DNA from 4 places in the Colwellia sp. RE-S-Sl-9 genome. Region 2 is predicted to be linked to each of the others. Evidence: predicted binding sites of a transcription regulator. Region 2 holds the regulator's gene; each other region holds the start of a gene.

Region 1 (7,455 bases), 2.1 Mb from region 2:
GTTTATCGCCATTAAATATTTCAAGAAAAACAGGATCATCATGGTAGGCTTGATACAATAAAGAAGCAGCAAGTTTTAAATCTTCAGCGGCTAAATATTCAGCTCTAACATTTAAATCAGTTTTTTCAGACACGGTATCACCCATCCTATTTCCTCACTTTATCCAGAATAATTTTAAAAGTTAAACCACTATTGAATTAAAACGGTCTACATAATTATAGACGATATACAATATCAGCATATTTTATAGTGAGCAAATTTCAAACAAATGATGCTAATATTACATCGCCATCAGCCTTTTATAACTTTTACCTTCACCTGTATCGGTTAAAACACCATTTTCGAAGTGTAAATAAGTACATTCATCTTTTGTTGTTAACCCATCTTTATGTATTCGTTGTGTTCTAAAATAAAGTACTTTAATTTCTTGTTCTTTAACTTGGTAAGATTCAGTAAAGTCAGCAACACCTAGCGTATCAATAACTTTTTGATGGGTTATATATATACCCGTAACCATTCAAGATGCAGGTTTCAGTGGGAACTAAAAACAATTTAGGCAAGGTATTAAATTTACGTCATGGTTATTCCCTGACTAAAGTTAATAACGCAGCATAAATTGTTTTTAGACCCATCGTAGAAGCACTTGAGCAAAATCACTTCTTCGTTAATGCTTTTTATAAGGGAACGACCATTATTGCAAAGCATTGCCTTGAATTGATATCGCTCAAGTGCTCTGAAATAGCCTCTTGATTGGTTACGGGTATAAAGGCATGTTAGCTATTTTTTTGCGGTTTTCAAATTCGCGCTCGTGATCATTTTGAAACATGTGATCTCTATCGTCACCATCAATGGCAATAACGCAGCCACTTAAAGTAGTAGCAATCGGTGCAACAAGAAGTAAAGCTAATAATGTTTTTTTCATGATATTTCCTAATAAGATAAAAATTACTGTGATCACTGAGCAATAATAAGTCATCACAACACTGAGTATTAATTCAATTAGCAAACACTAAACCAAAAATATAACTACTTGATTTAAAGCTATTTTATTTATAAATTAAAGATAATCGTATTTAAATTTAGTAAAATACACTAAAATTTAGCTACATTAACTTTAGGTTTATAAAAATGACTAACTTTGAAAAAATTATAATTATCGCCAATCAATTAGCTAATGAAGGAAAAAAACCTAGTGTTGCTTTGATTAAGTCAAAAGTCGCAAGCCCATTACCTTTACCTCAAATAATTAGTGCATTAAGAAGTTGGCAACACGAACCTGAGAATTGCGTTTTATTTGAAACATCAGCACCAGAAGATAAAAATACTCCCTTAATTGAGAATGATGAATTATCTGCTGAATTAATTAATGAAGCTATTACGGTAGCAATAGATAACGCACTTGGACCTATTAAGGCTGAACTAGCCAAAGTAAAAGCGCAGCTACTACAATTAACTCAAAAATAAAAAAACAGCTAAAAACAAGTTAAATTCTTTCGATTTATTTTACACTTAGCAATAAAGCATGTATAAATAAACAGTACAACTAATAAGTAGTGTAAACAGGTTTAATAGAATTGAAGTTATTTATTGCGGAAAAACCCAGTTTAGCAAGAGCAATTATCGACGTATTGCCTAAACCACATAAAAAAAATGATGGTTTTATTGAAGCAGGAAATGGCGATATTGTTACTTGGTGTATTGGCCATTTGCTAGAGCAAGCTCCGCCTGAAGATTATGATGTAAAATATAAAAAATGGGTTGTTGAGCATCTACCTATTATTCCGCAACAATGGCAATTAAAACCAAAAAGTAAAACACGAAAACAACTGACAGTGATTAAACGCTTAATTAAGCAATCAGATATTATCGTAAATTCTGGTGATGTAGACAGAGAAGGTCAAATTCTAGTAGATGAAGCCATTAGTTATTGCGGAGCTTCCAAAACCAAAATAAATAACGCCTTACGTTGTTTAATAAGTGATATGAATTTTGCTGCGGTAAAAAAGTCTGTTAACAACCTAAAGCCTAATAAAAATTATATTCCCTTAGCTACATCAGCCCTTGCTAGAGCAAGAGCCGATTGGCTTTACGGTTTAAATATGACACGTTTATGCACGCTGCAAGGACAAAAATCTGGCTACCAAGGCGTATTATCGATAGGACGAGTTCAAACACCTATTTTAGGTTTAGTGGTAAATCGTGATATTGAAATAAACAACTTTATTTCAAAACCTTTTTATGAGGTACTAGCAGACATAGCCACAAACAACGGTGAAAAATTTCAAGGAAAATGGCAACCAAGCAAAGCTTGCGAACCTTACATGGATGAAGAAAAACGCGTACTATCAAAAGAGCTTGCGTTAAATGTAGTAAACCGAATTACTGATCAACCCGGTAAAATCACCAAAGTAACGCAAGATAAAAAACAGCAACAAGCGCCGTTACTTTTTAGTTTATCTGGCTTACAAATAGCGGCTGCAAAAGCATTTGGTATGACCGCAAAACAAGTATTAGATACTTGTCAAAATCTTTACGAAAAACACAAACTCATCACCTACCCAAGATCAGACTGCCAATACTTACCCGTTGAGCATTTAAACGATGTAACAGCCGTTACCAGTGCCATTAGCCAAGTTTCAAATAAACTTGCACCTATGCTTAAATCAGCTGATTTAAAGAAAAAAAGCCGAGTATGGAATGATAAAAAAGTCAGTGCACATCATGCCATTATTCCTACCGCTAAAAATAAACCAACAGGTGTATTATCTTCAACTGAAGAAAAAATTTATGAGTTAGTAGCACGCCAATATATCGCGCAGTTTTATCCTAATTTTGAATATGTAGATAAACAAATTGATACTGTTATAAGCGGTGGGCTTTTTATTAGTAAACAAAAAGATATTGTTAAAAACGGTTGGAAAGATTTATTTCCCTCATTTAATAAAAATAAAGATACTAACTCTCAAGATAAAGAGTTTTCAGCAACCCAATTACCTAACGTAAAAGTGGGCGATACAGTACATTGCTTACAAGGAAATTTGATAGAAAAAAACACGAGCCCACCTAAACCTTTTACCGACGCGACTATTTTGTCAGCCCTTACTGGCATAGCGCGTTATGTAACAGACCCAGATATTAAAAAAGCTTTACGAGAAACAGACGGTTTAGGAACTGAAGCAACACGTGCGGGCATTATAGAGTTACTTTTTAAGCGCCAATTTTTAACACGAAAAGGAAAAGAAATAAGAGCAACAGAAATAGGGAGAAAATTAATTACTGCTTTGCCCTTACGAATTTCACAACCCGATATGACAGCTCTTTGGGAATCGCAGCTTGAATCAATAAGTACTCAATCACTCAATTATCAAGCCTTTATTGGTGGTGTTGAACAAAACTTAGGGCAACTAATTAACGAAGTAAAAAACATTAGTTTTACAGGGTTACCGCAATCAACTGCCCCGAGAAAGTTTACGAGAAAACGAAAAGCTAAAAAGTAAACTAACGGTTTAATCTAAGAAGCGTGCACACTCGGCGTTAAACCCGCAATAAATTCAACAAGATTATTAGCTAATTTTTTATGAGGCAAACACCCTACTTGCTCGACCCAAACTTCACCCGTTTCATTATCAATTGAAATGATCATGTCGTCTTCATCTGTTACCGCAAAGAAAATAGTAATACTCTGCTTTAACTTTTGTTTCATCATAATATGGCCTATCAGGTTTTGCTGTAGCCTTTCAAAGTCATCTTTGTTCCATGGTAAAAGTAATGAAAGCTTGCCATCGGCACTCTCAGCTTCAATTGATTCGCTATATACACAGGTAAAATAGTCTTTTATGTCTTGATGAAGTGAAAATTCAAGCGCTTTTTCAACATTTTCAAAATTTAAATCACTATCAATTTCAATAGGCTTCCAGTAGCTTTCTTCTTCGTTACTTTGCCCTTGTTCACAAGGAGAAACCCAGTCTTTATCTGATACAACGACAGGTAATTGGTGATGAACTTCCTGATACTTTTCGATATAAGAAGTGGTAAATGCTAACAAAGTATTTTTTACAGAAGTATTTGGTAATGTCATATCAGAGAAAGATCCTTTAAAATAAACGCATATTCTGCGTGCAAAATACGTTAACACAATATTGATAACAAGCCCTTTATGACTTTATACAAAAATTCTATCGAACTAAACGATTTATCTTTAGGTAAACCTACTGAATATTGTAGTGAATACAACCCTCAATTATTACAAGGCGTACCTCGCTCGTTAAACAGGGATGGTTTAGGAATAGATGCAAATAACCTTGCCTTTAAAGGTGAAGATGTTTGGTACGGTTACGAGCTTTCTTGGTTGAACAGTAAAGGTAAACCTATTGTTGCTGTTGCTGAATTCAGATTTGATTGCACTAGCCCAAATATTGTTGAATCTAAGTCGTTTAAACTTTATTTGAATAGTTTTAATCAAAGCAAATTTAGTACTTGGGATGAAGTACAAAAATGCTTAACTCAAGATTTGTCTAAAACAGCTGGCTGCCAAGCACGTGTAGCTCTTTTTAAAATTGACGAATGTACCGCCTTAAATATTGCTTCAACTTCAGCAAAGTGTATTGATGACATAGATGTAACTATTGATACTTACGATATTAATCCAGCCTTATTATCACTCTCTGATAATAACAATAGTGTTGAAAATAAAGCCTTAGTCAGTCATTTACTAAAGTCTAATTGTTTAATTACCAATCAGCCCGATTGGGCCAGTGTTTATATTACTTATTCTGGTACTGAGATAGATGAAGCATCATTATTAAGTTACTTGATTTCATTTAGGCAACATAACGAGTTTCATGAACAATGTGTTGAACGAATTTTTACTGATTTGATGAATGCTTTTACGCCCGAAAAGCTTACCGTATTTGCTCGTTATACAAGAAGAGGTGGATTAGACATTAATCCTTTTAGAACAACAGAAAATATTATTGCTCCTTGTTTAAGAACATTAAGACAATAAGTAGCTAACTTGTCATATTTATGACTATTCAAGCTAACGAATATATTAACTACAAATTATTAACATAAATGTCATAAAGTACATACGAACTAATTACTTATCCATACAAATCGCTGTCACAATAATCAGTGCTATGATAAATTTTGATATATACTAGTTAAATACACATTTTAATTTCGAATCGCTTTATTATGTTTTAAACATAATTAAAGGATTAAGTTAAATGATTCGATTGGCAGGACATAATTCCTTTTATGAGCGATACACCATCATCTGATACGCAGGTAACTCAATTAAAGCGTAAATTAGAAGCCGCTATTTCGTCGCGTGCGTCATTAGAAAATGACTTGAAGACTCAATCTTCGATGTTAGTTGATTTTATTGGAAAATTATCTCAAACCTGTAAAGGCCAAGATAAAACATTAGATAATAAGTTAGCCAATTTAAGAAATTTACTAAAAAAATCGGCTGCATTAGCTGATATTGAAAAGCAAATTTCAGTAATATCTCAACTATTACAGCAACACTCTACAACCAATGCTGCCAATATAAAAACCCTACACAACGATTTTTTATTAGCAGGAAAATCATTACAAAAAGTTAATGGTTTACCTAGTGGACTTAGACGTGATTTACGTTCTTTGCTAGAAAGCAGTGAAGATGAAAAAGATGCGGTGGTTCAATATATTCCTCTGTTAAGTCAGTTAGTCTCTTTTTACACTATCGTTTTAGCTTCAAAAAATACTCCTACAGGTAATGGTACAACCGCCGTAACCTCATTAAAAAATATAAATGAATTAGATACTGAACAACCTGTCAGCAAAGAATTTATCGAGAAATTTTCTGGTATATTAAATGAGCTTGCTTTATCTGATATCAACACAAAACAACTATCAACAGTTAAAGCCAAAATAACGCCTGACATGTCTAATAGCAATTTATTAGACCGCTTTTTTGAAGTATTTGATGTTATTGTAGAAGACTTAAAAAATGAACGAAATACAGCAAAAGTCTTTTTATCAACATTAAGCGAAACACTTTCTACTGTGCAATCAGCAGTTAAAAGCACATTGGAGATGAGCTCTGAGTCAGGCTCTAAACATGAAAAAATAAACAATATACTTCAAAAACAAGTCGGTGAAATGGCAACAGATATTAATAACGCCACATCTATTAATACGATAAAAAATGATATAAACAACAAGTTGAAACGCATAGCGCTTACTTTACAAAAAAAATCAGAACTTGAACAAGAACAAAACAACTTACTACAAGCTAAAATGCAAGATATGTCCGCTAAGGTAAAATCACTAGAAGAACAAAGTAAAACCTTTGAAAAACGAATTCAAGAACAACAAACTAAAAGCATGACAGATGCCTTAACTAAGCTGGCTAACAGAGCGGCTTTTGATGACTACTACGCCAAAGCACTTATGAAGTTTCACAGTAATAATTTTGACTTAGCGATTGTTGTTTTAGATTTAGATGACTTTAAACGTATAAATGATACCTACGGCCATACAGCAGGCGATAAGACATTACAAGTAATAGCAAACACCTTGAAAAAGCAAATTAGTGAACATGCATTCGTAGCTCGCTACGGTGGTGAAGAATTCGTGTTAATTATGTCTGAAATTAACAAAACACAACTTTTACAACGCTTAGATACCCTCAGACAGCAAATAGCCCGCTTACCCTTTAAATTTAAAAACGATAAAGTCAGCATTACCATTTCAGTGGGCGCTAGCCATATCAACAAAGAAGATAATACCCATACCGCATTCGAGCGAGCCGACGAGGCTCTTTATCAAGCTAAAGCCGAAGGAAAAAATCAAGTAGTTTACGTATAACCTTCATTTATCATCATAAGTATTAACGCTGTATATTTTTTATCGTGTTAATACTTTGGCCTATTACATCAAACATTTCATCCTAGGCCTTCAGAAAAGGAATAAACATGCATACACAACTTAATCCTGTAGGAAACATGAAACTACTTTCTCAAGTAGAAGTAGATCAACTTCAAAAATCTGCAACAAGCGATTTATACAACTTATACCGAAACTGTTCTCTTGCTGTATTAAACGCAGGTAGCCATACAGATGATGCCGAAGAAATTTATCAAAAATATACTGATTTTCACATTCAAGTATTAAGGCGTGAACGCGGTATAAAGTTAGACCTAGAAAACCCACCTCAACATGCATTTGTTGATGGCACCATCATTAAAGGTATTCAAGAGCATTTATCTGTAGTTTTAAGAGATATATTATTTACCAACACTAAATATAAAAATATCAGTAACGACTCAAGCGAAATAACACATGTAACATTCGATATTTTGCGTAACGCTAATGTTATCCAACCCGAAACTGATCCTAATTTAATTACTTGTTGGGGTGGTCATTCCATCAACCAAATTGAATATAAATATACCAAAGAAGTCGGCT
Region 2 (7,455 bases):
ACCCTATCTTCTGAAAAAGGTTTACTCGGAATGGAAGAGCGAATATTTTTTTGTGGAAAATAAAAATGCCCTTTATTATCCGTAATAGCCGTGTCTATATGATCTTTGCCATCGATATACATTAACGAACGTTTAATCTCAATACTAGCAACAGGCTCACCATTTTCGGTGACTATGCCATTGACTTCAGAACATAAAAATACGTCTTGTTTTTTAAACCAACCAAACATATCAACTCCTTGACTTATAATAGGAAAAGCAAGCATACATGGAATAAGTAATAACAAGATAAAACGAGGGCGAGAAAGAGAAGTGCGTTTTCTGCGTTTATTCATTTGCTATCCTTGCTGAATATTTGCCGATATCTTATCCAAGAGATCCAAAGAAGTAAATATGGCTTACTTTATTTTACCTGACGTAGCTTTATAACAAAGACACTAATTTCACTATAGATTTGGCGTCTTATCTATAACCTGCCGCTTGTTTAACAAAGCTAAAATGGGTTAACACTTCTTCAAGTTCTAATTTTATTTGAGCGCGTGCTTTTTTAGTATCGTTTTGGGTATTTGAAACAATCGCCATGGTAGTTGGGTGCACTAATAAGTCTTTAGCGTAATAACAAATAGGTGAGTCAACTTCGGGTAGTTTACCGTCAGAATGATAATCGCGCTCAATGTCATCAAGCGAGATGGTGAGCATTTCATCAGAGGCAGATAAAACCGCAGATAAGTAGTTTTTACATGCACTTTCTTTATTCATAAATTCAGGTAACAGTTGCTTAGAAAGCTCAACAAGTTCAATGCTTTTTTCGGCTAATGTTTTAAATGAAGCACTTGCTATATTTACTTCAATTGTTTCTGCAAGCTGTTCGTATTGCTCCCAGTTATTTGTTTTAGTTGCGTTTGCACTTAAGGTAAATAACGCTGTGGATAAAGCAACAATTAATAAGGTCTTCATTTTACTTCCTGTAAAGTATTTAGTGATTTTTAAACATAAGCTTAAATAACAGGGGTAAACTATATCGTAATTGTACTTTTATATAAACGAATACCATCTTGAGAAATACTCATATCACCTCATAAAAAGGGTAATATTATTTATTTTTAACAAAGCTTTAAATTACTAACAGGAAGTGAAAATGCGCTTAAAAGGAAAGTTAATAAAATGGAATAACGACAAAGCGTTTGGCTTCATTGCACCTAATGGTGGTGGAGAACACGTTTTTATTCACAAAACTGCTTTTTCAAATCGTCAGCGTGATCCTCAAATAAACGATGTTATTACTTTTTCAATAAGTAAAGATAAGCAAGGCCGCTATTGCGCAGACGAAGCAACATATGCAGGTGAAAAGTTAAAGAAAAAACAAGCTAAAAGTATTAGTAAGTTTTCTATCTATTTATCGGTTATTTTTTTAGCAAGCATAGCATTAGCTTTAATGATGGGATATTTACCTGAAAATATTGTATTTATATATTTAGGTATGAGCTTTGTTACCTTTTTTGCGTATGCGCTTGATAAGTCTAAAGCAAAACGAGGGGCGTGGCGTACTCCAGAAAGCACCTTACACATTTTAGCTTTAGTTGGTGGCTGGCCAGGTGCTGCAATTGCACAACAAATGCTTAGGCATAAATCTCAAAAAAGAGACTTTAGAATTGTTTTTTGGTTAACGGTTATTATTAATTGCTGCGCGTTAGTATGGTTGGTGTCGTTTAATGGCAAACTTATTTTTTAACACTACACTAAGGTATAACTGCTAGTATTTAGCTTTTATACCCGTTACCAATCAAGATGCGTATTTCAGAGCACTTGAGCGATATCAATTCAAGGCAATGCTTTGCAATAATGGTCGTTCCCTTATAAAAAGCATTAACGAAGAAGTGATTTTGCTCAAGTGCTTCTTCGATGGGTCTAAAAACAATTTATGCTTCGTTATTAACTTTAGTAAGGGAATAACCATGACGTAAACTTAATGCCTTGCATACATGGATGTATGTACTTAGATTTTGTTTGGAACGTAAAATCTGTGCCTAAATTGTTTTTAGTTCCCACTGAAACCTGCATCTTGAATGGTAACGGGTATATACACCATCGAGCTAGCTAATCTTCCACGCTTTAAATATCGACTCGGTTACTCCCAAGCTTACCAGAGCGCCAGAATGTAGGGTTTCAATTTCTTGTAATACCATAGTAATAAACTTATCTGGCGAGGCTATATTATTTTCGTGACAATAACGTGTGATGGCAGGTTCAATTTTACTACCCTGAATTCTGCTACGAATGATTTGTGCAATCACTTCTTTTCGTTCGGCTCTGTACTGAATTCGGTAGCTGTCTATCTCTCCTAACGAGTCTTTAACTACATCATATTGCTCGCACGACTTTATATACGCCCATTGAAAAAGCTCTAACGCGGGAAGAACATCATTCATTCTTTTCATAAAAGTTACACAAACCCCAACAAAACCAACAGGGTTGCGTTTATTTACAGGCTGTATATACTAACAGTTATCACTGTTGAAAAACACAGGTTATAACCTAAGGAATATAATGCGCCCATTAACTCCCAGACAAGAACAAATATTTGATCTGATTAAAGAAAAAATATCTGAAACGGGTATGCCACCTACACGTGCTGAAATAGCTGACTTTTTTGGTTTTAAGTCGGCTAATGCTGCTGAAGAACACCTTAAAGCGTTAGCTAAAAAAGGTTATATAGATATGCTACCGGGCACTTCTCGTGGTATTCGACTTACTGAACAATTTGTAGAGCAAGATGGCTTGCCTTTAATTGGCAGGGTTGCTGCTGGTGAGCCAATTCTTGCGCAAGAGCATGTTGAAGAGCATTACAAAATTGATGGCACTATGTTTAAACCGTGCGCCGACTATTTACTCCGTGTAAATGGTGAGAGTATGAAAGATATTGGTATTCTTGATGGCGATTTACTCGCTGTGCATCAAACCACTGATGTAAAAAACGGACAGGTAATTGTAGCAAGAGTCGAAGATGATGTTACGGTTAAGCGTTTTAAGCGTGAAGGTAATGTTGTGTATTTACATGCTGAAAACGAAGAATTTTCACCTATTGTTGTTGATTTAACAACGCAACAATTTAATGTTGAAGGTATTGCTGTTGGTGTTATTCGTGCCGCTGATTGGATGTAATATTTATTTGTGTTTGTTACACCAAACTACTTAATACCATGAACACACAGAGTTTACTTTTTAAGCGTTTTTAATTTAAAGTAAATTCTGTTTTATCTCCTTTTAGTCCTATTTTTAACTTTAGTTCCTCGTTTTAATACTTCAATTCTCTCAATTCAGGTGATTGCTCACTCTTTGATCAAAAAATAATCACTTTGCTTTTCTTGAAATAAAATTATTAATTGTCTTAAATAATAGGGCTGTTTAAAAATAAAACAATCTTTAGCCTCATTACCTATAAGGCTTTCAGCATCTTAGAGTTGTTACTCTATTGTATTTGTTAATATTTATTAATGTAATAACTCTAATTTAAAATTTGACCTAGATTAATATTTGAGTAATTCTAGAATGGAAAGTATACAAAATGATATTGAGTTGAAGTTTGATACTTAACACTCGTAGAGCGAATAATAATAAATATAGAATAGCGAAAACGTTCAAAGTATGACTGTTCATTGAACAGGTTTTGCCTTTTTTGCGTTAACAGAGGAGTGAGGGAGATGTCGAGTTATGAGACGTAACCTATGTTGGCTGAGCTTGGGAAGTTTATTTTCGAGCTCAGTATTAGCAGATATGCAGTTAAATTTAACCAAGGGTGTAACTGAGGTAAGTAGAGATGTTTATGATCTACATATGTTGGTTATGTATATTTGTACTGTTATTGGTATCTTTGTTTTTGGTGCCATGTTCTGGTCAATGGTCTTTCACCGAAAATCTAAAGGCGCAAAGGCCGCATCTTTCCATGAAAGCACTAAAGTAGAAATACTTTGGACCGCTATTCCAATCGTAATTCTAATTGCCATGGCTATTCCAGCCACTAAAACGTTAATTGAAATGGAGAATAATGACGATTCAGACGTTACCATTCAAGTGACTGCGTCTCAGTGGAAGTGGCATTATAAATATTTTGATCAAAACATTGAATTTTATTCTGTTTTATCAACTCCACGCGATCAATACGAAAATCAATCAGGTACTTCAGCAGCTAAAGGCGAGAATTATTTACTTGAGGTAGATAAGCATCTTGTTATTCCTGCTAATAAAAAAGTACGTTTTTTAATTACGTCTGACGATGTTATTCATGCTTGGTGGGTGCCAGCGTTTGCTGTGAAGCAAGATGCTAACCCCGGTTTTATCAACGAAGCTTGGACAAATGTTGATAAGCCAGGTATTTATCGAGGCCAATGTGCAGAACTTTGTGGTAAAGATCATGGGTTTATGCCGATTGTGGTTGAGGTGAAATCTGAAGAAGATTATGCCAAATGGCTTGATGAGCAACATGAGTTACTTGCACAAGCTGCTGAAGCTGAAAAAGCCTCGTTAAATGCCTCTGTTCCTATGGAAGAGTTGATGACGTTAGGTGAAACAACTTATGTCGCTTATTGTGCTGCGTGTCATCAAGTGGCTGGTACAGGTCTTCCTCCTGCATTCCCTGCACTTAAAGGTAGTCCTGTTGCTACAGGTGATATAGCGACTCATATTTCAACGGTTTTTAATGGTAAAGCGGGTACTGGAATGCAAGGTTACGGCAAGCAGCTTTCGTTAAAACAAATTGCTGCTGTGGTTACTTATGAGCGTAATGCTTGGGGTAACAATACGGGTGATGCTGTGCAAGCGGCTGATGTTCAAGAGGCGGTTGGCGGTTCTACTGATAACGCAAAAGAAGCGGTTGCTGTAGTTGAAGACAAAGTTGCTGAAATAGCAGCGGTTGTTGAAGAAGCGGCTCCTGCAGAAGACCTATCAAAAGAATATTCCAAAGACGATTTGATGAAAATGGGCCAAGAAGTTTATACAGCTTCATGTGCTGCTTGTCATCAACCCACGGGGTCTGGTATTCCTCCGGCATTTCCTGCCCTTAAAGGTAGTGCTATTGCCCTTGGCGACGTAGCGGTTCATATCGATATGGTTGTTAATGGTAGTAAGAAAAACCCAGCGATGGCCGCGTTCGGTAGTCAATTAACTAAAACTCAAATTGCTGCAGTGGTCACTTATGAGCGTAATGCTTGGGGTAACGACACCGGTGATTTAGTGCAACCCGCAGCAGTTGATGCTGCCAGTGCGAAGTAGGAGGTAGACATGACAACAGAAAATATAACAACAGAACAGTCTGATCACGATTCGCACGACGAGCATCACGATCATAAAATGACGGGGATAAAACGTTGGTTGTATACCACTAACCATAAAGACATAGGAACGCTGTACTTATGGTTCTCGTTTATTATGTTACTTACGGGCGGTGCGTTAGCTATGGTAATTCGAGCTGAGTTATTTCAGCCCGGGTTGCAAATTGTTGAGCCTGACTTTTTCAATCAGTTAACGACGGTACATGGTTTAATTATGGTGTTTGGCGCCATTATGCCGGCCTTTACTGGTTTTGCTAACTGGATGCTACCTATGATGATCGGTGCTCCAGATATGGCTTTACCTCGTATGAATAACTGGAGCTTCTGGATATTACCTTTTGCTTTCGCTATTTTATTGAGTTCGTTTTTTATGGAATCAGGTGCGCCAAACTTTGGTTGGACTTTCTACGCTCCATTATCAACAACGTATTCAAATGGTAGTACAGCATTCTTTGTTTTTGCTGTTCATATTATGGGTATTTCATCCATCATGGGGGCAATCAATATTGTTGTAACCATAATGAATTTACGTGCTCCGGGTATGACTTACATGAAAATGCCATTATTTGTTTGGACATTTTTCATCACAGCTTATTTATTAATAGCGGTAATGCCGGTGCTTGCCGGTGTGGTAACCATGCTCTTAACCGATACTTACTTTGGCACCAGCTTCTTTGATGCTGCAGGTGGTGGTGACCCCGTAATGTTCCAACATATATTTTGGTTCTTCGGTCACCCTGAAGTTTATATTATGATCCTGCCAGCGTTTGGTATTGTATCTACTATCATTCCTGCATTTTCACGTAAAAAGCTGTTTGGTTATGCGTCAATGGTGTATGCAACCTCGTCTATCGCATTACTCTCTTTTATCGTGTGGGCTCATCATATGTTTACAACAGGTATGCCGTTATTTGGCGAACTGTTCTTTATGTATTGTACTATGCTGATCGCAGTTCCAACGGGTGTAAAAGTATTTAACTGGGTAGCAACTATGTGGCGCGGTTCATTAACTTTTGAAACGCCTATGTTGTTTTCGCTGGCTTTTGTTATTTTATTTACGATTGGTGGGTTTTCAGGGTTAATGTTAGCTATGACTCCTGTTGATTTTCAATATCACGATACCTATTTTGTTGTTGCGCATTTCCATTATGTATTGGTTACTGGTTCGTTATTCTCTATTTATGCAGGGGCTTATTATTGGTTACCTAAATGGACTGGGCATATGTATAGCGAGTCGTTATCTAAATGGCATTTTTGGTGCTCTCTTATCTCTGTAAATTTACTATTCTTCCCAATGCATTTCTTAGGTTTAGCGGGTATGCCACGTCGTATACCTGACTATGCTTTACAATTTGCTGATTTTAACAAGTGGGTAAGTATTGGCGGGTTCGCCTTTGGTTTATCGCAATTAATATTCTTAGCTGTTGTTATTAAGTGTATTAGAGGCGGAGCAAAAGCCGAGGCTAAACCGTGGGATGGAGCAGAAGGACTAGAATGGACTGTGGCTAGCCCAGCGCCATACCACACGTTTTCAACACCACCAAAAATTGATTAGTGATTGTTTGAATAGTAATTGATAAAGGTATTAATGTGACTGTAGAGCAAACTGAACAAAGTAAAAATAACAAGAAAGTATTATCTAAATTAATGCTTATTGTTTTTGGTATGTTTGGTTTTGGTTTTGCGTTGGTACCTTTATATGATGTTTTTTGTGACATTACAGGACTAAACGGTAAAACCAATGAGTCGGCAGCAACTACGTATACCGATGGTATTGATACAAGCCGCACTGTTAATGTGCAATTTATTAGTAGAACCGCTCAAGGTATTCCTTGGAAGTTTGAGCCGGTTCAACGAGAAATTACTGTTCATCCTGGTGAAACGAAATTTGTAAAATTTTACGCTAAAAATGAGTCTAATCGAGATATTATCGGGCAAGCTGTTCCTTCTGTATCACCGGGGTTGGCTGCGGCATACTTTCAAAAAATTGAATGTTTTTGTTTTACCCAGCAACCGTTAAAAGGTAATGAAGAAGTAGAAATGGGATTACAATTTTATGTGGATCCTGAATTACCTAAAGATATCTCAACGCTTACCTTGTCTTATACTTTGTACGATGTAACAGGCA
Region 3 (7,455 bases), 1.4 Mb from region 2:
CGGACTAAAGTCACGCGGAGTGACAGGACCTAAAGAAGCATTAAGCGTATCATAGATAACATAAGTGGATTCGTTGAAACCAACTGAGCCGCTTACATCATATTTAAGTGTATCGCTTATCTCACCACGAGTCCCCATAGTAATAGCTGTATCAACGATGTTACCACCGAAGTTAGGTGTAAAACCACCCGGTAACATTTCATTAAATGCGAAACAGTTTTGACCAACGGCTGTATTATCATCCGCAATTAAAGCGTAATCACTTTGTGTTAACACATTACTACTGGTGACATTAACTGTAGGACAAGCAATACCATTATCAAGCCCATCTAAATCAGCAATAAGAATGTTAGGTTGATAGTTTTCATCTTGAACGCCATTAACTATATCACCATTGATTTTACCATCACCATTTGTATCTACGCCGTCTGTATCACCATTACTATATACACCACTACGAGTATGTGGGTTACGGTAGTAAAAACCACCTTTAATGTTACGTTCAGAGAAGTTACCAAACATGTAAGCTTCTTTACCATTTCCTAAATCTAGACCAAAGTTACCAAAAACAGTCAGATCATCTTCTACTTCAGGAGAGCCCCAAACTTGAGCTAAACTATCAACATCCGTGTTACCGGCTTCGATTAAAGCGGCGGCATCAGCACGCTGTACACTTCGGCTTGTAGCATCAGCTGTTTTATATTGAAAACTTAAATTAGCAAAGCCATTGGCAGATAATGGTAAGCCTATGTTACCGGACACTTCTGTAGTATCGCCATCTCCTTCGTAGTATGAACCATGACGCACCGTAAGGTTTCCACCCTCATCATCATCTTTTAAAACAAAGTTCATTACACCCGCAATAGCATCTGAGCCGTATTGTGCCGCAGCACCATCTCGTAATACTTCAACTTGCTTTAACGCAGCACTTGGAATAACAGAAATATCTGGACCTTGTGCACCATCATTAATACCACCACCTAATAAGGCAATAACAGAGGCACGATGACGACGTTTGCCGTTAACTAGGATTAATGTACTGTCAGATGAAAGACCACGTAAGTTAGCGGGTTTTACTAAACTAGCCGCATCTGAGATAGGATTTTCATGAACGTTAAAAGAAGGAACGGTTCCTTTAATAAGGTCTAGCATATTAGTGTTACCTGCTTTACCTAATTCGTCAGCTCCAATTAAATCAACGGGAACGGGTGAATCATTTACTGAGCGAGGCGCACCACGTGAGCCTACTACAGCGATACGTTCAACTTTTTCTTCTTTTGCGCCGGCTTCATTCTCAGCAGCAGAAACAGCGGTTGTTCCTAGAGCAACACTCACAGCAAGCGCTAACGTAGTATTACGAAATTTTATAGACATATTTTTCCCTTATTAAATTTGAAGACTAATTCTTATTATTGATTTTTTAATTATTTAGTTCAGTTGCTATTTATTTAACATTTGCAACTTAGTTCTAAAGAGCCAATATGTATGGGAATCCGTAAAAAAACTTATTTATTTTTTGTTTTTTTTATTTTTAATTTTTTTGTTGTTGATTTTATTGTTTATTTTTTTGTACTTGTTATTGCTAGTTAACCCGGATTTGGGTTAATTATTCAAATTGGTATGAATGTCTTGTATCGATAGGGTTAGGTAGATAATGTAATAAAACGGGTATAAAAGATTTTTCTTAAATATTTAGAATGTTTCTGTAACCATTAATCTGACAAAATAATAGGGGCTTTTAGGCTTTATCACTTTTATTATAAAGCCTAAGGTACTGATAATTTATGTTATTTTATTTTTTAAGGTGGTTATGTTTTTTTAGTAAGCAATATTTTATTTGAATCAAGGCGCTGAGACTTCATATTAAAAGAAAGTTCTATAGCTTCAATTAGCGCTTCACTATCTTCTAAGTCAAAACGGCCACTTATTCGTATGTTATGCAGTGAGGGATCTTTTAGTACAATCTCTATGTTTACATAACGGTTAATTTCTTTAATGACATCTGCAAACTCTTTATTATCAAATACTAATTTTCCATCAATCCATGAAAGTTCACGTTTGATATTTTCAGGGTTAATACGTGTTAATTTTGGAGATTGATCACTGGCTACTATAACTTTTTCACCCTTAGCAATATAAACGTCATCTTTATTAATTGTTGTATTATTTAACTCTTCAATATCGGTTAATTTAGTATTAAGTGCTACTTTTGACATTTTAACTTTACCGTCAGTAACCGTGACTTGAATATTCTCAGGTTCCAAATGAATGACAAACTTTGTTCCTATAGCTTGAACTAGACGATCTCCAGCATACACAATAAATGGGCGATTAGGATCATGTGCAACTTCAAATAAAGCTTCTCCTTTTATTAATTTAATTATACGTTTATCATCAGAAAATTCAGTTTCAATTCGGCTATTAGTATTTAAGTGTATGATTGAACCGTCATCAAATGTTGCATTCATTTGTTGTCCTACTAAAGTAGCATATGAATTTTTTTGCACATTATTAGGTATCGCTAACCAAATAAAAACAGCTAAAAAACTCATGCTTGCGGCTAAAACATAAGGTGCAAAAATAGGCTTTAAGACTGACCATAAATATGTGTTTTTTGACGAGCTTTCATTATCATTATCAATATTAATAAGTACTTCATCTATATCATCCCAAATGTTAGCCATAGCTTTTAATGCTATAGGATGTCTTTTATCTGCTGCTAACCAGATCTTTAACTCTTTTCTTGATTGATCAGATAAATTACCATTATCTAGTCGTACTAACCAAATAGACGCTTCGTCATCAATCGTATTCTCTGAATGAAGTGGAATTACTTTATTGCTTGGATTCATTTTATACGCTCTTTGTTTGATTGATGTAGCTGTGTTGGAAGTTCAAGTTCATTGATTTCATATCCTTGTGCATAAAGTGATTGTTTGCACTGTTTTAAGCCTGTAGCAATATATTTCTCAACTGAACTAACTGATACATCCATTTTTTTTGCTATTTCTTTATGGCTTAAGCAGTATAATTTTCTTAACAATATCGCCCGACGGTTTTTTTCAGGTAATGAACTTAATACTTTACTAAAACGCTCAAACTTACGTTTTTGGTATAGCTCTTTTTCAACTTTATTATCAACATCGTCTTCTAGTAAAGCCTCATCTAATTCTGTATGTATTTCTTTTGATTGTTGTATTAATTTTTTTAGAACTAAATTTCTTGAAACAACAAATAGGTAATCTTTAGGGGATTTTATTTGTTGTTTAGCATTAGAGTTTAAAACCCTAATAAATGTTTCCTGTAAAATATCATCAACATCTTGTTGTTTTACACTCATCTTCATAATCGAACGCACTAAACCATCTCTACATGATTGAAAAGCGGCTAAAACTTGATTGTTCGACTGCTTATTTGTTGGCATTTAATGTTTCCAATAATACGCTATTTTATTAAAGAGTTTAGTTACGGCTTAATCCGTAATTATTTTAGTAAAAACGATAAAAAAATATTACATAGAAATGAATATTCAAGTCACATTCAAGGTGACAAAATGTTCATCTTGATAGGGGATGAATGTATTTAAATATAGCGTATAACAAAAATAGATTATAATCGAAAATTTCTTAAGCTATATTTTATAGAAGGTTATGTTTGTTGATAAAAGCTGATGATTATAAATATTTTGATAAATATGTATGGATTAGTTGTTAGATAGACTCTTTAACTGTATTGATAAATAAATTTACGTACACAATTAAAATATAATTATAACGGTGGAAATTATTTTGGAATTTGAAACACTTTTTTCTTTAGGTCTTTATTTTAGTGCAATGCTTGGTATAGGGCTTTATTCGTATTATAAATCAACAAATGATGTTTCCGGATATATGCTTGGCGGGAGAAGCTTAAGCCCAAGTGTTGCTGCGCTTTCTGCTGGAGCATCTGATATGAGTGGTTGGATGTTAATGGGCTTACCTGGCGCTATGTATATTTCAGGTCTGAGTAGTTTATGGATTGCAATAGGCTTAGTTATAGGCGCATTTTTAAATTATATTATCGTTGCGCCTCGCTTGAGAACTTATACTGAAGTGGCTAATGATTCAATTACATTACCCGATTTTTTTGAAAATCGCTTTAATGATAAGTCACGCATGTTAAGGATAGTTTCTTCGATTGTTATTGTTGTTTTTTTCACGCTTTATACCTCAAGTGGTATTGTTGCTGGTGGCAAGTTATTTGAAAGTTCTTTTGGTTTAAATTATGAAGTTGGCTTATATGTTACAGCGGGTGTTGTTGTAGCGTACACATTATTTGGTGGTTTTTTAGCTGTGAGCCTAACTGATTTTGTTCAAGGCTGTATAATGTTTGTTGCATTGGTCTTAGTGCCCATAGTAGCGATTAGTGAAGTAGGGGGCTTATCAGAAATGCATTCAAGCATTAATACCATAAATCCTGCCTTGTTAGATGTTTTTAGTGGGGTGAGCTTAATTGGTATTCTTTCAGCGATGGCTTGGGGGTTAGGTTATTTTGGTCAACCTCATATCATTGTTCGCTTTATGGCTATTCGTAGTGTTAAAGATATGCCTACAGCTCGTCGTATTGGCATGAGTTGGATGATTGTTTCTATTATTGGAGCTATGGCTACAGGCTTTTCTGGTATTGCTTATGTGGCCAAAACCGGCATAGAGCTTGATGACCCTGAAACTATTTTTATTCTCTTGTCTCAAATTCTATTTAGTCCATTAATTGCTGGGTTTTTATTAGCAGCAATTTTAGCTGCCATTATGAGTACCATTTCTTCCCAACTATTGGTTACATCAAGCTCTTTAACTGAAGATTTTTATAAAACATTTTTACACCGCGATGCTACAGATAAGCAACAAGTATTCGTAGGACGTATATCTGTGTGTTTAGTGGCGTTAGTTGCAATTTACTTAGCTTACGATCGAGACTCATCTATTTTATCATTAGTGAGTAACGCTTGGGCAGGTTTTGGTGCCGCTTTTGGGCCTGTTGTTATTGGTAGTTTATATTGGAAAAAAATGACCAAAAATGCTGCTTTAGCTGGAATGATAACAGGAGCGATAACTGTATTATTATGGGTCTATGTTCCTATCACTATTAATGGTGAGTCATTAAGTTCAGTAATGTATGAAATCGTTCCTGGGTTTATTTTATGTTCTTTAGTTATTTATGTGGTAAGTAAATTGGCACCTCAAGATGATACTGAGGTTTTAGCTAAGCATGATGAAATGTTAACGCATCACATTTAATTTTATAGCGTATTTGAAATATCGCTGGATATTGAGATTTTGGTATCTAGCGAAGTTTTATACCCGTAAGCATTCAAGTGCTCTGAAATAGTCCCTTGATTGGTAACGGGTATAAGACCATTCTAGTCAGCCTAATGGTTAATTACTTGTAAAGCTATCTCACAGCCTTTAGTACTAGCAGCGTTACAGCCAATCATAAAACTATTTTTAATCAAAGTCGTCATAGTTGTTTTAAACTATGACCAAGCTTTTGGCTTATTTAAATAAACTTCACATTATTAACGAATTAAACTTAATCTTAGAAAGAAAATATGCTCTAATTAAACTGGTTATTTATACAGTTTTGGACAGGTATGCAAATAGACGAGTTATTTAGGTTGTTAAACGAGTATTCAACAGTAGGAATTTTTATATTACTTGTTGTGATCTTTGTTATTAATATCGTTCAGTATTTTAGTCAGCGATCGAAAGTGTCTTTAATTAACGAACATTTATTTCAGTTAATAAATGATCAAACCTTAGCCAAACAAAATAGTATTGAACGAGGTGTTGAATTAAGCCAATTAAGTCAAATTACGCATTCATTTAAACCTTACATGGAACAACAAATTGCTGATCTGAAAATGAAACTCATGCGTCAGCAATTAGAGCAAAGCCAGCAGCAACAACAGCAACAAAATACATTCAGTGAACAAATTCTTAAAGCGCTACATGAACACCAACAGCAGTTTAGTCAAAATCAACATAAAGCCGTTGACCAACTTGTTGAACATTTATCTAAAGCAAGTCAATCTAATCGCCAAGAACTCGCTAAATCTCTTGAATCGTCTGCTGTACAATTAAGCCAAGGTATTGAAAAACTCACTGAGTCAACCGATAAAAGACTGAAAGAAATTAACGCGCAAGTTGAGCAACGCTTAGCGGAAGGCTTTGAAAAAACCACTAAAACCTTTAATGATATTTTGAAAAGACTCGCGCTTATTGATGATGCTCAAAAGAAAATAACCGAGTTATCAACCAATGTTGTGAGCCTACAAGAAGTACTTGCAGACAAACGTTCAAGAGGGGCTTTCGGTGAAGTACAACTTACCGCGTTAATCAGAAACGTGTTACCAGAACAACATTTTTCATTGCAGCATACTTTATCAAACGGAAAAATAGCAGACTGTTTATTAATGTTGCCCAAACCTACGGGTAATGTAGTTATCGATTCCAAGTTCCCATTAGAAAGTTATAAAAAAATGGCAGATAATCAGTTAGGTGATTACGATCGAAAAGCCGCTGAACGTCAATTTAAAGTGGATATTAAAAAACATATAAATGACATTAGCGATAAATACTTAATAGATAAAGAAACCTCAGACGGCGCTATTATGTTTATTCCTGCTGAAGCTATTTTTGCCGAGATACATGCTCATCAAAGTGACTTGGTTGATTACGCTAATAAAAAACGCGTTTGGTTAGCGTCGCCAACAACGTTAATGGCTATATTAACTACGTCTAGATCAGTACTGAAAGACGAAGAAACACGTAAACAAATTCATGTAATACAAGCTCATTTATCAGGTTTGTCGGATGATTTTGGGCGCTTTAGAAGTCGATTTAATAACTTAGCCAAACATATAGATCAAGCGGCAAATGATGTTAAGCAGATTCATACCTCAGCAGATAAAATATCAAACCGTTTTGAAAAAATAGAAAGTGTTGATTTAGATTTAATTGAAGAAAAGAAGTAAAATAAATTTTTAAGCCTATTTACATTCGGTACATCGTATTTTTAAAGGACTATTTGTGAAAAAATTATTAACGTCAGCTTTAGTATTATTTATTATTTCGTTTAGCTTCATAGCCAAAGCTGATGTTTATCAGCAACTTATTTCGGGTAACTTATCTCAAATAAAAATAGCTTCTCAAACAATGGCTGCAGGTCGTGAAAACACTCGAAATAATGCTGATATATTAGCTGAAATATTATTATCTAAATATGAAAATGCGCTATCTATTGAAGTAGATACTTTATCTTGGGCATGTAAAGCGTTAGCGGCGACAAACGATGGACGTTATAGAAATTTACTTATAAATATAGCGAATAGTAAAACTCATAAAAAATTAAGAAAATACGCCAAAAGTTCTTTTAAAAAACTCCCTAAAAGCCAAGATGAATATAAAAGAGGGAGTA
Region 4 (7,455 bases), 1.1 Mb from region 2:
GCGTTCTAAAAACGCTTTCAGCAAAGCGTTCATGGCTTAGGTAGTTTTCTTCAATAAGGTATTCAATAACCGGCGTTATTTCTTCTAGCTCAAATTTTCTCAATAAAAGCTTTTGCGTTAATTCTTTTGTGGAGTGTTCTCTACGAGATAACAACCCGATAGCGGAATGTAAAATACTTTTATTCAATTAAATTAAAACCTATACAATGAGTAGGCTTATTTTACTGAATATTTTAAGCAAATAAACAAGAGAATAAATAGCTTTTACATTTGCATGATGATCACGCAAAATATAGTCATATAAAAACAGTCCAAAAAGCTGTAAAACTAAACAGGGATCTGTATGTTAAAAAACATGTTAACCATTCGAAATATTCTTCTAGCTGGCTTATTGGTTGTATTGCAATCATGTGGTGGTTCAAGTGACAAAGAACGTTATTCAATTTCAGCTGACAAAACATCGTTAACCTTTAGCGCGGTAGCGCAGGAAAAGTCGACTCAATCTTTAAAAGTTGACGTTGAATTTTCTGGTGATGGCTTATTAGTCGGTTTTTCTCCCGATTCAACACCACTATCTTGGATAAAGTTTAGAACAGAGAATGTAACCGACAATTCCGCAACGGTTTATGTTGAGCTTTTAGATAGTGATCTATATATACCTAATTTATATCAAACTAAAGTTAGGCTCTCTACTGGCAGTATTGAAGGCAACAGTGTTGATCTTGTTCATCATGATATAGATGTTTCGATATTAATTGCTCCAGCTTTTAGTTTTAAATCAGTTGCGGGACAAAATAACATAGCAAGCCAAACTATTACTCTTCTTAATTCAACCGATGATACTTGGGAAGCTTCTACAACAGCGGCTTGGCTAACACCTGTTTTAGATAAAGATACTGAAACTAAAACTCTGACACTAACCAGTTCAGCTGATATCAGCTCTTTTACCGATTCAGGTTTACAACAAACTGACATCACATTAAAAAATACGACAACAGGTGAAGAGTTTATTATTCCTGTAGAACTAGGGTTAGATAACACTTACCTTTTTGCTAGCCAACCGCATGTTGCTTTAGTTTCTACGCCTAATAGCAACATAACTGAAACGGTTATATCTGTATCAAACAATGCAGAAAAAGTGATTGATTGGACAGCAACTACAACGGCTGATTGGCTAACTTTAACGCCTTTAGCAGATGGAAATACCCTTAAAATAAGCGCAGATACTTCAAAGGTAACTGAAAATGCAACATCACTAGCCGACATTAGTATTGAATCAAATACTACAAACGAAGCTATTACTGATGTTGTAAGCGTAAGTTTATTTCATTCAACTACCTTAACTGAAAAACAAGATATAGATCTGAGTAATGTTTTAGTAAACACTAATGCGATTGCAACATCTCCTTCGCAGCCTTTGGTATATGTTGGTGTAAATAATGAAATTAAAGTGTTTAATATTTACACGGGGGAATTGCTTAATACTTTAATTGCTTCACCTGAAGGCACCCAAGTAGCACAGTTTGTTATGCACCCACAAGGCACCTACTTGCTAGCTCAAGCAACTGAAACAACAACGAGTGATGATGAAACATCTACGGTTACCCATAGATATAGAATCAACTTAGCAGACAATACCATAAGTGAAATTGAAGATTGGACGATAGTTGCTGCACCTGATCGTATCGTTAGATTGTCTGGCCGATATTTTGTATTAACAACCGCTTTAGAGTTTGCAGACGAAAACTTAAAAAGCCTTTACTTTAATAATGAAGAAGGATTTAACCCAACTAAAATTGCAGTTGCTGAATTAACTCATAGTGTATTTGCAATTGATAATACGGATTCGAGTTTATCTAAAATAAAAAGATTTAAAGTTGAAGTAAACGACTATACCACAGAAAAAGTAGCCACTAACTTAACTCATAGTTACCACCCTACGAGTCTGCCTGATGAAGAACCTATTATAGATTTAGCCGTAACTAACGATGAAAAAAATCTATACCTTGTGAGTAAAACATCTGAATGGCTGAGTTTTGATGGTACAAGCTTTACTGATAATGGTTTATTAGCGAAAGAAGAAACGGTACTAAGAGCGGATCAAGCCACTGAAACAATTGTAAATGAAGATATAACCTCAAGTGAAGATAATATAGTTACTCACTCTGTTTACCTAAATAGCCTTAATCAGCCTCATTATATAAGAACAATTAAAGTACCTAATACTTCACCTATATTGTATGAAACACACATTAATACCTACAGTACGCAACAACAATTAATGTCGAGTATTTCTGCCTCTAACAATACTCAATTATTTAATATATCGCCTGTTGATATTAGTTTTTCACTCAGTGCTCAACACATAATAACAAACGATAAATCAAGTAATAATATTACTGCCAACATAGCGCCATTTATGCCTGACACACTTGAAGTAACCTTTAATGTACCGTTAGCTAAACCGGAAGATGAACAGTTTATTGTTAATTTAGGCAATATTGATAGTGGCTGGCAAGCCTTAAGAAATGAAGATTGGATAGTAGGAACTAAAGATACTGAAAAGCCAAGTGAGCTTATTATTACCTTAGTCGATTACAACACGTTAGCTTCTGGTATATATCACGACGAGATCATTGTATATGATGTTGCTAACCTTGCATCAGCAACAATCAAAGTAGTGTTAAACGTTGAGTAATAATTCCATTAAATTTTAAAACTAATTAAGGGCTGCATTAACAATATAAGTTAGCTGTAGCCCTAATCTCTTTATAACTCCAACTCAAATTGATGTTGCTCGTCAGCTTCTTCCCCCAAACCAATATGTACACCTAATAATCTCACCGCTTTACCCTCTCCGCGAGCTAATGCTTCTTGTAAAAGCTGATTAAAAATATCATCGTCAAAACTATGATGCTTAAATTCTTTAGTGGTTTGATGAAAGTCTTTGAATTTAACTTTAACCCCTAATTTACTGATATCTCGTGTTTGAAGATAAGATTCAGAACGCCGCTTTAGCTCAGGAATCAGCTTTTCATGCATATACTCACTCAGTTCTTCTACTGAGCTAATATCGTGAGCAAAGGTTCTCTCAACACCTACAGACTTACGTATTCGACTAGTAACCACTTCTCTATTATCTACGCCATGACATTTATGCCATAAAGAGATGCCTAATTTACCAAACTTATTAATAAGTTCAGATTTTTCGTAGGCAATAACATCTCGCCCAAACTCTAAGCCATGTGCTTTAAGTTTTTCAAACGTTACTTTGCCTACACCGGGAATTTTACTGAGCGACATTTTTTCAACAAAGTCGTTAACTTTGTCAGGCGTAATAACACATTGTCCGTTAGGTTTATTTTCGTCGCTGGCAATTTTGGCTAAAAATTTATTGGGAGCTATACCTGCTGAAGCGGTAAGATTGAGTTCATCAAAAATATCTTGTCTGATCTGTTCAGCAATAAGTGTCGCGCTACCTTGACAGTGTTTAGAGTCGGTAACATCTAAATAAGCTTCGTCTAATGATAAAGGTTCTATTAGGTCTGTATACTTTTGGAAGATAGCTCTAATTTTTACCGATATTTCTTTATATACATCCATTCTGCCATTCACAATAATAAGATCAGGGCATAACATAAAGGCTTTAGCGTTTGGCATAGCTGAACGTACACCATATTGGCGAGCTATATAATTAGAAGTGGATAAAACACTGCGAGGACCATTACCGCCAACGGCCATAGGCACATTTTTTAATTCAGGATTATCTCTCATTTCTACTGCGGCATAGAAACAATCCATATCGATATGAATAATTTTACGAACCATAGAAAACTCAAAGCACTGTATATAAAAACAGTTTAAAGGAGTTGTTAGGTATTTACAATGAGGAAGATAATGAACGAAGAAATAAGTGATACATGCTGCACCACTTATTTAATTGTTGGAGTGATATAAAGCTGTAAAGCTATTAGGTCGTTAAAATAGTCGACTATAATTAGATATTTTTAATATCTATAGAATTTTCGTTAAGAGCAGCGGCTTTTTCACGTTCAATTCTTTTTTCACACGGGTTATCACAGTCACAAGCTTTTTCAATGCCCATTGAAGATAAACCACCACAAGAGCCCGCAAGTGTTTTATTTTGAAAAATATAACCAACGGCCATTGCAGCAACAACCACGAGAAAAAAACATAATGTAATTAAAAAGATACCCACAATGTAACCTTAATATTTTGTTCAAATGTATTCATGCTTTATTCTATTTAAAGCACAACTTTTAATATAGACCGAGTATATGTAAACAATATTCTCGCTTAATTTTTTTTATTTAAGATATTGAGCAAATTTTACCGTGCTTTGCTCAACAAAGCCATTTTCTGATTTACTAATAAAGTAAGCAGCTATTTCATTTTCTTCTGCAAAAGCTAACGCTTCTTTTTCGCCCATCACCATTAATGCTGTAGATAAACCATCAGCCGTCATTGATGATGGATGAATTACCGTTACAGAGACTAACTTATGATTAATAGGTTTTCCTGTAGCAGGATCAATAATATGAGAAAAACGTTGCCCGTTAGATTCGAAATAATTTCTATAATCACCAGAAGTAGCAACAGCGTTATTTTTAGGAACAACAACTTGCTGAACAGCGCGTTCGGTTGTTACTGGTTTCTCTATAGCGATATGCCATAACTCGCCAGTATCTTTAAAGCCTTTTAAACGCATTTCACCACCAATTTCTACTAAGTAGTTGTGTATGCCTCTGCTTTCCACTAACTCGGCAATTAGATCGACTCCGTAGCCTTTAGCAATGGTAGATAAATCAATATAGAGTTCATCAATTTTTTTACTTAATCGACCATCTACTAACTCAATATTTTCAATACCTACTTTACTTTTAGTTTGTTCGAGTAACTCATCAGAAGGCACTTTTTCAAGACGATATTCAGGACCAAATCCCCATAAGTTTACTAAAGGCCCTACGGTAACATCTAACTTACCATTACTTAATTTACCTAAACGAATAGCTTCTTCAATAACACGCGCTAAACCTTTAGATAAAGTAACAGGCTCTGACGATCGTAATTGATTAAAATGTGAAAGCTCTGAATCAGGAATATAGGTAGACATTTCTTGGTTAACATTAACAAGCGCACTGTCTATATCTTTTTGTAGTAATTGGGTATCAATAGAGTCGTTTTCTACTATCACTTTAATATTATAAGTGGTTCCCATTGTTCTACCTTGCAGTAGTACTTCTTTTTTGTCTAAGTTTTTACTAGGAAAGCATCCCGTCAGTAAAGTTAAAACAAGCGTGATTAATATTAAGTTTTTCATACAACTTCCAAAAGATTATTATTTATGTAAATGCACTTCTATTAGATAGTAAATTGCACTTATATAAATAATAAAGGCGACCTAAGTCGCCTTTAAATAAAATATTAATTAAATATTTTAGTGTGAATTATATTTTAAAGTTAAGCGAAGAATAGTGGTGCTAATTCAAGGCGGATGCACGGAGTTGACGATAGTCAATGAGTACATCCAACGCTGAAGTAGTGCCAATAGGCAGCTTAAAATAAAATATTAGCCACCAAAGTCATCTAACATGATATTCTCATCTTCTACGCCAAGGTCTTTAAGCATATGAATAACAGCAGCATTCATCATTGGTGGACCACACATGTAGTACTCACAATCTTCTGGCGCTTCATGATCTTTCAAGTATTGTTCATGTAATACGTTATGAATAAAACCTGTTAAACCATCCCAGTTATCTTCTGGTTGAGGGTCTGAAAGTGCAACATGCCATTCAAAGTTGTCATTAGCAGCCGCTAAGCCGTTATAGTCATCTTCATAGAACATTTCACGTAGTGAACGTGCACCATACCAGAAACTCATTTTACGCTTAGAGTTTAAACGTTTAAGTTGATCGAATATGTGAGAACGCATTGGCGCCATACCAGCACCACCACCAATAAATACCATTTCAGCATCGGTATCTTTCGCGAAGAATTCACCAAATGGACCTGAAATAGTAACTTTATCGCCAGGTTTTAAGCTAAAGATGTACGATGACATTTTACCTGCTGGTAAGTGTAATCTTCCTGGAGGAGGCGTAGCAATACGCACGTTAAGCATGATAATGCCTTCTTCTTCAGGATAGTTAGCCATTGAGTATGCACGTAACGTTGGTTCATCAACTTTTGATTCAACATCAAAAAAGCCAAAATGATTCCAATCGCCACGGTATTGTTCATCAATATCAAAATCGCTGTATTTAACGTGATGAGCTGGCGCTTCAATTTGAATGTAACCACCGGCTCTAAACGGTACAGATTCACCATTTGGAATTTGTAGTTTTAGTTCTTTAATGAAAGTTGCTTTGTTATCGTTAGAGATAACTTCACATTCCCATTGTTGAACACCAAAGATTTCGTCTTCTACTTCAATTTCCATGTCTTGCTTAACAGCAACTTGACATGAAAGACGACAACCTTCTTTAGCTTCACGTTTAGTGATATGACCTTGCTCAGTTGGTAAAATATCTCCACCACCTGAATGAACATGTACACGACACTGTCCACAAGTACCACCACCACCACATGCTGAAGGAATAAAAATACCTTGGTCAGCAAGTGCGCCTAATAGCTTTCCGCCAGCACTAGTCGTAACTGCTTTATCTGGATCGCCATTTATACTAATAGTCACGTCACCTTCTGCAACTAACTTCGATTTAGCAAATAAGATTACTAGAACCAAAGCTATAACGATCGCAGTGAACATGCCTACGCCGAGAATGATTTCCATCGACTTTTCCTTATACTTTTCTAGGGGAATACAAGTTACAACTCGTATTCCTTGTTAATCTTATTATAACGAAATACCACCGAAAGAAAGAAAGCCAAAAGCCATCAATCCTGCAGTAATAAACGTAATACCCAAACCTTTAAGGCCATCTGGAACGTCAGAATATTTCATCTTTTCGCGAATACCAGCAAGCAATACAATAGCTAATGCCCAACCGATACCAGAGCCAACACCATAAACAACAGATTCACCTAGCGTTAAGTTTTTAGATACCATAAATGATACCGCACCAAAAATCGCACAGTTAACCGTAATTAACGGTAAGAAGATACCTAATGCTTGATATAACGCAGGGAAGTATTTATCTAACACCATTTCAAGGATCTGAACTAATGCAGCAATAACACCGATAAACGTTATAAATGATAAGAAACTTAAATCAATTGTTTCTTTAGGGTCTGTAATCCCCATAATTGAATCTAAAGCACCAGGCGCTAATATTGCTTGGTAGATTATTTGGTTAGCTGGAACCGCAATACCAAGTACAACGATAACAGCTACACCCAACCCCATAGCAGTACTTACTTTTTTAGATACAGCTAAGAAAGTACACATACCTAGGAAGAAACTTAAAGCGATGT

Evidence for each region. The regulator LexA, encoded in region 2, represses DNA repair genes until DNA is damaged. The targets are predictions, from matches to a motif close to TACTGTATNNNNATACAGTA.
Region 1: ACM9HF_RS05865 (DNA topoisomerase III) is a predicted target of LexA. The motif match lies at 1,521-1,540, and genes of this name have one in related genera.
Region 3: ACM9HF_RS00410 (DNA recombination protein RmuC) is a predicted target of LexA. The motif match lies at 5,600-5,619, and genes of this name have one in related genera.
Region 4: dinB (DNA polymerase IV) is a predicted target of LexA. The motif match lies at 3,842-3,861, and genes of this name have one in related genera.

Annotation. Positions count from the first base shown of each region.
Region 1 covers NZ_CP182631.1:1,353,241-1,360,695, forward strand. The annotation lists gene ACM9HF_RS05845 (GNAT family N-acetyltransferase) at 1-145, opposite strand, end outside; gene ACM9HF_RS05850 (DUF3192 domain-containing protein) at 281-517, opposite strand; gene ACM9HF_RS05855 (hypothetical protein) at 755-922, opposite strand; gene ACM9HF_RS05860 (hypothetical protein) at 1,129-1,464, shown strand; gene ACM9HF_RS05865 (DNA topoisomerase III) at 1,575-3,497, shown strand; gene syd (SecY-interacting protein) at 3,512-4,078, opposite strand; gene queF (NADPH-dependent 7-cyano-7-deazaguanine reductase QueF) at 4,157-5,005, shown strand; gene ACM9HF_RS05880 (diguanylate cyclase domain-containing protein) at 5,260-6,855, shown strand; gene ppnN (nucleotide 5'-monophosphate nucleosidase PpnN) at 6,963-7,455, shown strand, end outside.
Region 2 covers NZ_CP182631.1:3,466,184-3,473,638, forward strand. The annotation lists gene ACM9HF_RS14960 (DUF6795 domain-containing protein) at 1-335, opposite strand, end outside; gene ACM9HF_RS14965 (hypothetical protein) at 463-957, opposite strand; gene ACM9HF_RS14970 (DUF1294 domain-containing protein) at 1,139-1,732, shown strand; gene ACM9HF_RS14975 (hypothetical protein) at 2,094-2,438, opposite strand; gene lexA (transcriptional repressor LexA) at 2,548-3,162, shown strand; gene coxB (cytochrome c oxidase subunit II) at 3,712-5,268, shown strand; gene ctaD (cytochrome c oxidase subunit I) at 5,347-6,882, shown strand; gene ACM9HF_RS14995 (cytochrome c oxidase assembly protein) at 6,918-7,455, shown strand, end outside.
Region 3 covers NZ_CP182631.1:98,575-106,029, forward strand. The annotation lists gene ACM9HF_RS00390 (TonB-dependent receptor plug domain-containing protein) at 1-1,368, opposite strand, end outside; gene ACM9HF_RS00395 (FecR family protein) at 1,809-2,852, opposite strand; gene ACM9HF_RS00400 (RNA polymerase sigma factor) at 2,849-3,424, opposite strand; gene putP (sodium/proline symporter PutP) at 3,789-5,276, shown strand; gene ACM9HF_RS00410 (DNA recombination protein RmuC) at 5,630-7,012, shown strand; gene ACM9HF_RS00415 (hypothetical protein) at 7,068-7,455, shown strand, end outside.
Region 4 covers NZ_CP182631.1:4,574,461-4,581,915, reverse strand. The annotation lists gene ACM9HF_RS19960 (regulatory protein RecX) at 1-187, opposite strand, end outside; gene ACM9HF_RS19955 (hypothetical protein) at 344-2,698, shown strand; gene dinB (DNA polymerase IV) at 2,770-3,828, opposite strand; gene nqrM ((Na+)-NQR maturation NqrM) at 3,998-4,219, opposite strand; gene ACM9HF_RS19940 (FAD:protein FMN transferase) at 4,328-5,341, opposite strand; gene nqrF (NADH:ubiquinone reductase (Na(+)-transporting) subunit F) at 5,591-6,814, opposite strand; gene nqrE (NADH:ubiquinone reductase (Na(+)-transporting) subunit E) at 6,878-7,455, opposite strand, start outside.